2 regions of the Streptomyces sp. NPDC001410 genome follow, and region 1 is predicted to be linked to the other one. Evidence: riboswitches for the same ligand, from Rfam matches in the RefSeq annotation. Region 1 holds a riboswitch; the other holds the start of a gene.

What was found. Region 1 has a riboswitch for cyclic di-AMP ahead of ACFY3C_RS25900 (M23 family metallopeptidase). Riboswitches for the same ligand answer to the same signal wherever they lie in the genome.
Region 2: another riboswitch for cyclic di-AMP. It lies ahead of ACFY3C_RS07110 (NlpC/P60 family protein); the one in region 1 lies ahead of ACFY3C_RS25900 (M23 family metallopeptidase).

The regions. Positions count from the first base shown of each region.
Region 1 is NZ_JBIAWE010000012.1:19,224-24,949, forward strand. It holds gene ACFY3C_RS25890 (PrsW family intramembrane metalloprotease) at 1-1,121, shown strand, start outside; gene ACFY3C_RS25895 (aldo/keto reductase) at 1,198-2,142, opposite strand; gene ACFY3C_RS25900 (M23 family metallopeptidase) at 2,216-3,247, opposite strand; cyclic di-AMP (ydaO/yuaA leader) riboswitch at 3,255-3,414, opposite strand; gene ACFY3C_RS25905 (PP2C family protein-serine/threonine phosphatase) at 3,656-4,858, opposite strand; tRNA gene ACFY3C_RS25910 (tRNA-Met) at 5,059-5,132, opposite strand; gene ACFY3C_RS25915 (dihydrofolate reductase family protein) at 5,198-5,726, opposite strand, start outside.
Region 2 is NZ_JBIAWE010000003.1:109,412-115,137, reverse strand. It holds gene ACFY3C_RS07120 (GNAT family N-acetyltransferase) at 1-579, opposite strand, end outside; gene ACFY3C_RS07115 (DUF1996 domain-containing protein) at 709-2,661, opposite strand; cyclic di-AMP (ydaO/yuaA leader) riboswitch at 2,993-3,164, shown strand; gene ACFY3C_RS07110 (NlpC/P60 family protein) at 3,175-5,166, shown strand; gene ACFY3C_RS07105 (NAD-dependent epimerase/dehydratase family protein) at 5,188-5,726, opposite strand, start outside.

The DNA of each region.
Region 1 (5,726 bases):
TGGGGCTCGCCGTCCTGCCCGTGCCCTGGCTCATAGCCGCCTTCCGGTGGCTGGACCGGGTCGAACCGGGCCCCTGGCGGAATCTGGTCTTCGCGTTCGCCTGGGGCGCCTGCGCGGCGGCGCTGATCGCCATCGTCGCCAACAGTTTCGCCACGAAGTGGATCGCCACCTCCACCGCCGACCCCGCCGGCGCCAACACGCTCGGCGCGACCGTGATCGCACCCATAGTGGAGGAGTCCGCCAAGGCCGCGTCCGTGCTGTTGGTCTTCCTCTTCCGCAGACGCGACTTCACCGGGATCGTCGACGGTGTCGTGATAGCCGGGGTCACCGCAACCGGGTTCGCGTTCACCGAGAACATCCTCTACCTGGGCACGGCCTTCGGGACCGACCAGCTCACCGGTGACCGCGGCATCGCCTCCGTCACCGCCGCCACCTTCTTCGTGCGCATCGTGATGTCCCCGTTCGCGCATCCCCTGTTCACCGTGCTCACCGGCATCGGCTTCGGCATCGCCGCGCTCTCCGCGGAACGGCAGCACGCCCGGCGCGTCCTGGTTCCGCTCGGCGGGCTGCTGCTCGCGATGAGCATGCACGCCTTCTGGAACGGCTCCTCGGCCTTCGGCGAGTTCGGGTTCTTCGCCGTCTACGGCGCCTTCATGGTCCCCGCCTTCGGACTGCTGACGTGGCTCGCGATCTGGACGCGGCAGCGGGAGCTGCGGACCGTGCGGGAGGAGCTGCCGGCGTATGTGTACGCCGGGTGGCTGGGGTCATCCGAGCCGTTCGTGCTCGGGTCGATGCGGGCGCGGCGGATGGCCCGGAACCACGCCCGGCGGCACTTCGGGGGACGGCCCGCGGCTCGGGCCGTCGCGCAGTACGAGGCGTACGCCACCTCGCTGGCGTTCCTGCGGCACCGGGGGCGGCGGGGGCGGGCCGGGGCCGACTTCGTCGTACGGGAGCAGGAGTTGCTCGCCGAGCTGTGGCAGCGCAGGCGCTGCGCTCGGCCTGCGCTGGAGTATGCGGCGAGCGTGGCTGCTCCGGCTCGGCCGTTGTACGGAGCGCCGGTGCCTTACTGGTACGGCTGTCCGGCGGCACCCTACCCCGCCTACAACCCGTACCGGTCTTAGCCGTATCGGTTGCGGAGAGTTCGGCACCACCGGAATGCGCCGTCGTGGCTGAGCACCGTTGCGGCGGAGATAAGGGTCAGGCGGATGCTTCCGTCAGCTGCTTCACTTCCCCGTCCGTGAGCCGCAGCTCCCCCACCCCCAGCAGCGCCGGCAACTGCTCCACCGTCCGCGCCGACGCGATCGGGGCCGTCACCGTCGGCTGGGCGGCCAGCCAGGCGAGGGCGACCGTGGCGACGGGGGCCTCGTGGGCGCCGGCGATCTCGTCCAGGGCCGCGAGGACCTTCTGGCCGCGCTCGGACTCCAGGTGCCTCGCGGCCGAACCGGCGCGGGCGCTCTCGACCGTCGTACCGGGCCGGTACTTCCCGGTGAGGAAACCGGAGGCAAGGGCGAAGTACGGGACCGCCGCGAGGCCCTCACGGGCGGCGAGGTCCTGCAACGGGCCCTCGTAGGTGTCGCGGGAGACCAGGTTGTAGTGGGGCTGGAGGGCGACGTACCGGGCCAGGCCCTCGCGGTCGGAGAAGTCCAGGGAGGCCTGGAGGCGCTCCGCCGAGATGTTCGAGGCGGCGATGTGCCGGACCTTGCCCGCCTTCACCAGCTCGTCGAGCGCGCCGATGATCTCCTCGACCGGGACTTCGGGCTTGTCGAAGTGCGTGTAGTAGAGGTCGATGTAGTCGGTGTCCAGGCGGCGCAGGGAGGCGTCGGCGGCCGCCTTGATGTTGGCCGCGGTCAGGCCCTGGTACTCGGGGTGCTGGCTGACCTTGGTGGCGATGACGACGTCGGAGCGGTTGCCGCGGGCCCTGACCCACCTGCCGATGATCGTCTCGGACTCCCCGCCCTTGTGGCCCTCGATCCACGCCGAGTAGGAGTCGGCGGTGTCGACGAAGTTGCCGCCGGCGGCCGTGTAGGCGTCGAGGACGGCGAAGGAGGTCTCCTCGTCGGCGGTCCAGCCGAAGACGTTGCCGCCGAGGGCGAGCGGGAAGACCTGGAGGTCGGAGGAGCCGAGTGTGCGCAGGGAAGTCATGCTCTACGACAACACCGGCGGTGGATGATCGCATTCCGCCGCCGGTGCCGAGTTCCCGCAAGAGAAGGACGTGTCAGGGGGCGAGGCCCTTGTCGCGCAGCCATGCCATCGGGTCGATGCCGGTGGCCTGGCCGCCCGGGTGGACCTCCAGGTGGAGGTGCGGGCCGGTGACGTTGCCGGTGGCGCCGACGCGGCCGATGACGTCGCCGGTGCTGACCTTCTGGCCGACGGAGACGCTGATCGAGGACTGGTGGCAGAACCACAGCTCGGTGCCGTCGTCCAGGGTGAGGACCGTGCGGTAGCCGTAGGCACCGGCCCAGCCCGCCTCGGTGATGGTGCCGCTGTGGATCGCCTTGATGAGCGTGCCCGTGGGGGCGGCGAAGTCGAGGCCGGTGTGGTAGCCGGAGGACCACATCGATCCCGGCTGGCCGAAGGTGCCGGTGATCGTGTACGAGACGACCGGCAGCTTGTACTGCTTGGCCAGCGCGGCCAGGCGCTCTTCCTCGGCCTTCTTCTCGGCCGCGGCCTCCGCCGCCTTCTTGGCCTCGGCGGCCTTGGCTGCGGCTTCCTTCTGCGCCTTGGCGGCCGCGTCGGCGGCCTGCTTCTCGGCGGTGGCCGCCGCTATCGCGGTGGCCTTGCTGTCGGCCTTGCTCTGCTGCTGCTCGGCCTGGGCCATGATCCGGTTGCGCAGGGCCTCGCCCGCGTCGCTCTGGTCGCTTTCGGCGTCGGTCGTGCCGACGTTGGTCAGCGAGGCCGTGGTGGCCTTGGGCGCGTCGGAGGAGGAGCCGTCGTCGAACAGGGAGCTGACGGAGTCCAGGTCCGGCATGGAGATGGAGACCGGCGGCTTGCCGGTGTGGGCGCTGGCCATGCCGCCCGCGCCGACGGCGGCGATGACACCGACGCCGAGGACCGTGGAGCTGCGGGCGAGTCCGCCGCCGCGCTGCTTGCCCACGCGGTGCCGACCGCGTACCGGCCGGATGGACTCCTCGGTGGGGTTCCACTCCTCCCAGGGGCCCTCGTCGGTGTGCTGAGCGCCGAAGTAACCGAAGGTCTCGGTCTCGCTCGGCATGAACGGGGCTTCTGGAGCAGGCCGGTTGGACGCCACGAAGGCGCACTCCTTTCCTTCCTTCGCCTACCGGGTTAGCTGACGGGTTCGGAGCAGGAAGGTCTCCTACGCGCGTATACCTGCCGTGCTTCCACGGCGGCATCCGCGTGATTCACCCCAAGGTGGTGGTTCCCCGGTTCCCTTGCGGGATTCGGCGCGTGCGCACGGAGCCGCCTCTTGTGACGGCTGGGACGACCGCGCTGCGTTATCGAACGTTAATAGACCCGGACGTCAGATTCCAAGCCGTTCTGCTTGATCATTAACGTTTTTCGGGGCGGACGTAGGCGTCAGGACCGGTGGAAAACGGGCGAGTTGACCAGCATTCAGGAGTCTCGGCAATTTTGATGGTGTCTCAGATGTTATGCGGAGGGCTTCCGTCCGATCACCTTGGGTGACACTGGCGGGGCGTCAGGGCCGCCGTACGGCCAGCAGCGCCATGTCGTCCGTCATCCCGCCTCCGGAGTGCCGGCGCACCTCCGCGGCGAGGCGGCCGAGCAGCGCGCGGGGGTCGGGGAAGCGGCGTCCGGCGAGCCGGCGCAGGGGGTCGTAGAAGCGGCCGTGGGCGTCGCGGGCCTCGGACAGGCCGTCGGTGTAGAGCAGCAGGGTGGCGCCGCTCGGGAAGCCGGACTCGGTCGCGCGGTCGGGCCACCGGCCGAGGTCGGCCATGCCGAGCGGCAGCGCGGGTTCGTGCGCGGCCAGGGTGCGCAGGGTGCCGTCGTCGTGCAGGAGCAGCGGTGGCGGGTGGCCGCGGTTGACGATCCGGACCACACCGTCGCCGCTGCCGCCGTGCGGGAGTTCGGCGAGGACGGCGGTGGTGAAGCCCTCGAAGGCGTCGGTCCCGTCCCGCCGGGTGCCCTCGCGGGCCAGCGCCCGCTCCAGCCGCGCGGCCACCGCCTCCAGCGTGGTCTCCTGCTCGGCGGCCTCCCGGAACGCCCCGATGACCACGGCGACGGCGGCGACCGCGCCCATGCCCTTGCCGCGTACGTCCCCGACGACCAGCCGTACGCCGTGCGGGCTGTTCTGCACCGCGTACAGGTCGCCGCCGATGAAGGCGTCCTCCTGCGCCGCCTCGTACCGGGCCGCGATGTCGAAGCCGGCGATGCGGTCGTCCGGTTCGGGCAGGACGGCCCGCTGGGCGGCCTCGGCGATCTCCCGGGCGGAGGCGAGCCGCTGGTCGCCGAGGCGCAGGACGCGGTTGATGGCGGCGGCCAGCACGGCGACCGTGGCCACGGTGACGACCTCGGTGATCGTGTGCACGTCCGTGGCGGGACCGGTCCGGGTGGTGACGACGACGGTGGCGACCAGGGCGGCGAGGCCGGTGAGGAGCGTGGTGCGCAGCGAGGACAGGGGCGCGGCGATCAGCGGGGCGGCCGTGAAGAAGGGCACGGCGGTGAAGGCGCGCGGCGTGAGCAGGTCGTACCCGATCCCGGCGGCGACCAGGAGGGCGGGCAGGGCGCGGGCCAGGGTGCGCGGGGTGGGGCGGCGGCCGCGGCGTCTGTCCGATGGCAGGGGCGCGCGGTCCGCGCCGAGGCCGGGGTTCGGGGCGGGGTCGCGCGGGAGTCGGCCGCCGGCCCTGGCGTACGGGCTCTCCTCCAGCTCACCAGGTCGCACTGCTCTTCTCCTGTGTCCTTGACCTGCGTCCAGCGTGGCGGGAGCGGGGAGGACGGGCGACCGCTGTGGGCCGAGCGGATGACCGACTGTGACGTATGCCACTCGGTGTTCTGCTGAAGGATGCCTCGGCGTTCTGCCGCAGGAGCCGGGAAACACTCAGGGCCGGAATCCATTGCTGGATTCCGGCCCTGAGTCTTCAGTAGCGGGGACAGGATTTGAACCTGCGACCTCTGGGTTATGAGCCCAGCGAGCTACCGAGCTGCTCCACCCCGCGTCGTTGTGTCTCAAGCATACGTCATCCGCGGGACACGATGCACACAGGTATCCGTGAGGTGTCGCTCAGAGCAGCAGGTGGGCGTTCGGCTCCTTCGCCAGGGCCTCGCACTCCGGCAGCACCACGGCCGCCACGCCCGCGCTCTGCAGCATCCCGGTTCCGTCCGCCGCCGTCACGAAGGTGTCCGGCTCCCGCCAGGCCGTGACCACCCGCCGTACGTCCGCCCGCAGGATCAGCTCGGCGCAGGGAGCGGGGCGGGAGGCGCGGCGGGTGCAGGGTTCCAGGCTGCTGTAGACGGTGGCGCCGGGCAGCCGCGGGTCGGCGGGGTCGATCTTCGCGAGGGCCGCCTCCTCCGCGTGCACCACGGGGTCGCCGCCCTCGCGCGAGTGACCGCGGGCCAGCTCGGTGCCGTCGGCCGCGACCACCACGGCGCCGACACTGAAGGCGGTCTGCGAGGGCGGGCACAGGGCGGCGAGTTCGCAGGCGGTGCGCAGCCAGTGGCGGTCGGCGGCGACGGGTTCCGGGCCGGTGCCGGGTGCGGTGGGCTCGTAGTGCATGAGGACGACGTCCTCGATCCGGCGGGTCTCGGTGAGG
Region 2 (5,726 bases), on a different contig from region 1:
CGGGATCTCGTGGAAGCCGAGCCGGTCGTAGAACGCGCGGGCGGCCGTGTTGACGGTGACCATGCCGAGGTGGACGGCCGGAACGCCCTGTGTGTGCAGGGCGTTCAGCAGCGTGTGCATCAACCGGCGGCCGTGTCCGCGCCCCTGCCAGGGCGGCAGCAGGTCGATGTGCAGGTGGGCGGGGTAGGCGGTGAGTTCGGGTACGAGCATGCGCTCCGGGCGGTGCAGGAGGCCGACCATCTCCTCTGTGGGCGTGCGGGGCTGCGCGGTGGGTTCCGGGTAGCGGTCCACCAGTCGGGGGATCCAGATCCGCCGGAAGTCCTTGACGAACCGCTCGGTGTCCGCCGTACCGACGACGTACCCCACCGCCCGGCCTTCGCCGTCGTCCAGGACGAAGGCGAGGTCCGGGTCCAGGTGGCAGTAGGGCTCGGCGAAGATCGACGGCATCAGGCGAAGGTCCGGATAGAGCGCGCGGGAGTCGCCGCCGTTGTGCGCGGTACGGACGCAGGTGTCGGCCACCGCGTCGCGGTCGGTGGGACGGTAGGGGCGGATCGCGGGGCGGGTGTTCGTGGGTGGCATGTGGACATCCTCATGCCGATGGGAGCGCTCCCACAAGGGGCCGACGGGCTCCGGACGACGCAACGGCGGCCCCGCCGCTGGAGGGTGGGGCCGCCGTTGCGTCGTTCCGTGACGTGCGGTCGGTAGCGATCAGTACCGCAGGCGCTTGGCCCGGAGCAGCATGACGAGGCCGGAAAGGGCCAGCAGCGTGCCGATGGCCGCGGGCCACAGGTGTGCGCCGGTCTCGGCGAGGCCGCCCTGGACGGCCTGGGGTTCGGTCTGGCCGGCGGGGGGCTGCGCCTGTGCGGCCTGACCGCCGGCAGGGGTCTGGGTGGCCTGGCCGACCTCGCCGGCGCCCGAGTCGGACGGTGCGGTCGAGGCGGCCTTGTCGGCCTTGGCGGGAGCGGTCTGCTTGCCCTCGCTGTCCTGCGTGGTCCGGCCGTCCTGCTTGGTGGACTGGCTGTCCTGCTTGGCGGGCTTGTCGTGCTTGGTGGTGTTCGCGGGCGAGGTCGTCGTGTAGGTCCTGGGCTCCTGCGTCGAGTCGGAGGAGGCCGGGGCGGGGTCGGCCGGAGCGCTCGTGGCGGGGTCGGCCGTGGCGCCGCCGGTTCCCGTGCCCGGGGCGTCCGTCGCACCGGTGTCGTCGCTCGGGCTCGGGGCCGTGGTGGCACCGGAGTCGTCACCGCCGCGGGCTCCGCAGGTCCGGCCGGAGTTGATGCAGTCGACCATCTCGCGCATCAGGCCCTCGTCGAAGACGTTGATGAAGTCGCCGTGGTCGGTGACCGGCTTGTGCAGCTGCTCGGGGAAGGAGTCCACCGCGAAGAACGGCACCGTCCGCCCGCCGTCGTTCAGGCTCGGCGCGGCAACGCCGTAGACGATGCGCTGGACCAGCTGCGGGATCGCCCGGAAGCCCTCGGGGCAGGAGCCGTCAGGGCCGGCGAAGGCCACGTGGGTGCGGTGGTTGGCGCTGTCGATGTTGCGGCCGTCCCAGCAGCTCTGGAAGCGGAAGGTGCGCACCACGTCGCTGCCGGACGGGCACAGCGGGTACTTGTCCTTCAGCTGCCTGTCCTCGAAACCGGTGCAGCTCCACGAGGCGTTGGCGTTGGCGGGGCCGTTGACGAAGGCCTTGGCGTCGCCGGTGATGATGCGCAGCAGCCGCGGCATCTCGGTGACCTTGCCGCGCGGGCTGCCCACGAAGGTCAGCGTCACCTGCTTGGCCGTGACGATCTGGCCCGCGTTGCCCTCGGTGCCGCCGCCCGGGGCGCCGGCGTCCCGTTCCTGCTTGCCGTTCTGCAGCCGCAGCACCGGCCAGTAGTACGTGGATTTGTCGCCCTGGTCCACACAGCTGGTCTCGGCGTCGGCCAGGTCCTCGTCGCTGGCGAAGGCGTTGTTGGACTGGTTGCCGATGTAGTCGTGGAAGTGGTGGGCGCCGTTGGAGACACCGGGCGCGACGATCACGTTGTCGGAGTTGAACAGCCCGTTGGCGTTGACACCGCACTCGGAGGTGAACGTGCCGCGCGAGGCGTCGTCCTGCTGGGGCGGGTTCGGCACGTTCGGCTGTACGGAGGTGATGTCCGCGTAGTCGGAGGCGACGGGTCCGTTGCCGCCCTGGCCGGCGCCGTTCTGACCCTGGCCGGTGCCCTGTTGGGCTCCGTCGCTCGGGGCGGCGCCGACCTGGCCGGCGTTGCCGGCCTGGGCGGGGCGCAGGGTGCAGGCGGCCAGGGATTCCAGTCCTTCCGGCCGGTCACCCACCTGGTCGATGGCGACGGCGATCCGCTCGATCGTGGCCGCCCGCTTCTCCTTCAGCGGGTTCATGATGGGCTCGTCCGCGGCCGTGGGGTCCTGGCGGACGGACTCGGCCGACGCCTGGAGTTGCTGGTACGCGGCCGCGATCTGCTGGTCCAGCTGGGCGAGTTCGCCGTCGACGGCCTCACGGGCGCCGTCCGGCACCGTCGTCAGCCGGCTGCCGACGTCCGGGCAGTCGATCGTGGCCATGCCCGCGGAGCGGACCTGCCCGGTCGCGTCGGTGCCGCCGCCCCCGCCCCACGTGCCCTCGCTGGCCGAGGCGTAGACATTGGCCGCGACGAGCCCGCCTCCGCCCAGCATCAGGGCGACCGCTGCGAAGGTCGCGCGTCGTGCACGGGTCGGGCGTCTGCGCGTGTTGCGTCCCACGGAAGTACCTCTGAGTCTGTCGAGCGGCTCGGCATGGAAATCCCCCGCCCCATACGGATCCGAGCGCCCGAGTGTTCAGGCGTCCCGAGGATTCACCAGAATCTCATAGGCACCGCGCCACCCGGAGAGTGACTCATCTCGAATGGCAAGACGAACATCACATATCTGTATCGGACATTGCGCACTTCAACCTTCACACGGGCCACACAAATTGGCTAGGTTGACGACCAGGCCGCACGGCTCCCCCGGCGAACCACGCCGGGCCGCGTGGCCTCCGCCGAATCCGGTGCACCGTGGAGTGCAGCCGGAGCCGGGGACCCGACCGACTTCGGGGTGAATCGGCCAACGCCCTTGCGGGCGGCGGCCGTAGGGCACGCCTTCCGGAACCGACCGCCCGAACCCGACAGCTGACTCGGTAGGCGGAGCACGGAAGGAGTGCGTCCCTTCATGGCGACGGACAGCCGCGACGAGGTTCGGCAGCGGATCAACTCCCTCTACGACCGGGCCGAGGACGAGACGGGGAACTTCAACGCGACACGGGCCATGGCGGGGGCGACACGGAACCGTGGTGTTCCGCTGGCCAAGCGGCCGGCCCGGCGCTCGGATCCGGCCCTCGACGAGGTGGCCAAGCAGTGGTTCGAAGGGGCGCGGGCCAAGCTCGGCCCGTCCGTACCCGCGGTCCTGCCGGCGGACCGGATGCCCGACCGGCAGGCCGCCCCGGCTCGCTCCTCGGACCGAGCCGACCGCGATCGCCCCGGTGGTGACGGGGGGACACCGGGACGGGGTCTGCCGGAGTTGCCCGCCGGACCTTCGGGGCGGACGGGTGCCCGTGCGCTGCCGGAGCTGCCGAGTGGGGGCGCCGCAGAGCTGACCGCGCGGCCCGTGCCCGAACTGACGAGCCGCGCCCTTCCCGAACTGACGAGCCGGGTCATGGAGGTAGCGGCCGACCGCACCGCTCTGGAACTCCCCGGCCGAGCCGCTGCCGAGCTGCCGAGCCGAGCCATGCTGGAACCGGCGGGCCGCACCTCGGTGCAGCCTGCCGCCCTGTCTCTCCCCGCTCTCCCCGCCGCCCCGTCGACCCCGCAGCAGGAGTCCCGGGCACTTCCCGCCCCCGCCACCGGGTCCCGACGTCCTGCCCCAGCCGTGTCCAAGGCGGAGAACCGGCGCAAACTCGCCGCGGCCCGGGACGTGTTGTCCCGCGGCATCGCCCTGCGCACCGCGGCCGCCCAGCCCACTCCCACGCCGGACGCCCTGGGCACCGCGGCGGGTCAGGCACCACAGCCGACCGAGGACCAGTGGCGGGCACCGCAGTGGGCGGCACCCGGTGTGTTCCCGGCGCAGGAGACGGCCACCGTGCTCGGCGCGACCGCGCTTCCCGCCGGCACCGAGCCCTTCAGCCGTCCGGCCGCGACAACCCCTCTGACCGACACGGGCTCCTTCACCGCGCCGCTGCCTGCGGGCCTTCCGGCCGACACGGGGTCCTTCGCAGCGCCCCTTCCGACCGACACCGGGTCCTTCGCTGCGCCCCTTCCGACCGACACCGGGTCCTTCGCTGCGCCCCTTCCGACCGACACCGGGTCCTTCGCTGCGCCCCTTGCGACGACTGGCACCGGCGCCTTCGCCGCGCCGCTCACCGTCGACACCGGGTCCTTCGCCGTACCGCTTCCGACCGATGCTGAGGCTTTCGCCGCGCCTCTTCCAACCGACACAGGCTCCTTCGCCGCGCCTCTTCCCAGCGACACCGGGGCTTTCGCCGCACCCCTTCCGACCGGCACCGGCGCCTACGCCGCACCGCTCACCGTCGACACCGGATCCTTCGCCGTACCCCTCCCGACCGACACCGGGGCTTTCGCCGCGCCCGCCATCACCGACACCGGGTCCTTCACCGCACCCGAGACCGCCGGCGCCGCCACCTTCACCCCGCCCCCAGCCGCAGCCGCCCCCCTCCCCACCGACACCGGCTCCTTCACCTCACCCATCACCACCACCCCGACGACCGTCGCCGCCACCCCCACGACCGACACAGGCTCGTACGCACCCGCACCCGCACCCGCACCCCCCACCCCCCAGTCACCCCGCGCCCTACGCGCCGAGAAGGCCATCGCCTTCGCTCGGGCGCAGATCGGGAAGCCGTGTGTGTGGGGTGCGACGGGGCCGGACTCGTACGACTGCTCCAGCCTCACCCAGGCGGCATGGAAGGCGGCCGGGGTCACGCTGCCGCGGGCCGCGCACCAGCAGGCACTCGGGGGCGCGCCGGTCACGCTGGCCGCTCTCGAACCCGGTGACCTCGTCCTCTTCTTCGACGACGACCGGCATGTGGGCCTGCACACCGGCGACGGAATGATGATCCATGCGCCGGGCCCGGGGTCGTACATCCGCGAGGAGTCGATCTACGGCGCCGGGGAGGCGGCGATCCACCGGGTGATCCGGCCGGCGTGAGGCCGCGGGCGGGCGCCCGCCTCAGCCCGGCCGGCGCCGTCGCGCGCGCCAGCTCTCGTAGTGGTCCAGCAGGGTCTGTGCCACCGGCCGGTAGGTGAGCCCCAGTTCGTCGATGCCGCGGCGGTTGTCGACGCGGAAGCGGATGCCGAGGTGCTTGCGTATGTAGTCCTGGGTGAGGCCGAAGGAGGGCCCCAGGATGCGTACCGGCCAGTGCGGGAGCGCGGTGCGCGGCAGGCGCGGGTCGTAGGGGTGGCGGGTGCGGATGATGCGTGCCATCTCGTGGAACGACGTCATCGTCTCGGCCGCCACGATGTAGCGGCCCTTGGCCCGGGGGTTCTCGGCGGCGGCGATGTGCGCGTCGGCCACGTCCCGTACGTCGGCCGTGGTGAAGCTGAAGTCTGGGGCGCCGTAGCAGAAGTAGCCCTTGAACAGCTCGTCGAGGAGGAAGAGGCTGCCGGACTCGGAGGCGGGGGTGAGGGAAGGGCCCAGTATCAGGCCGGGGTTGACGGACACCATGCGCCAGCGGTCCTGTGCCGTCTCGGCGTCCCAGGCCGCGCGTT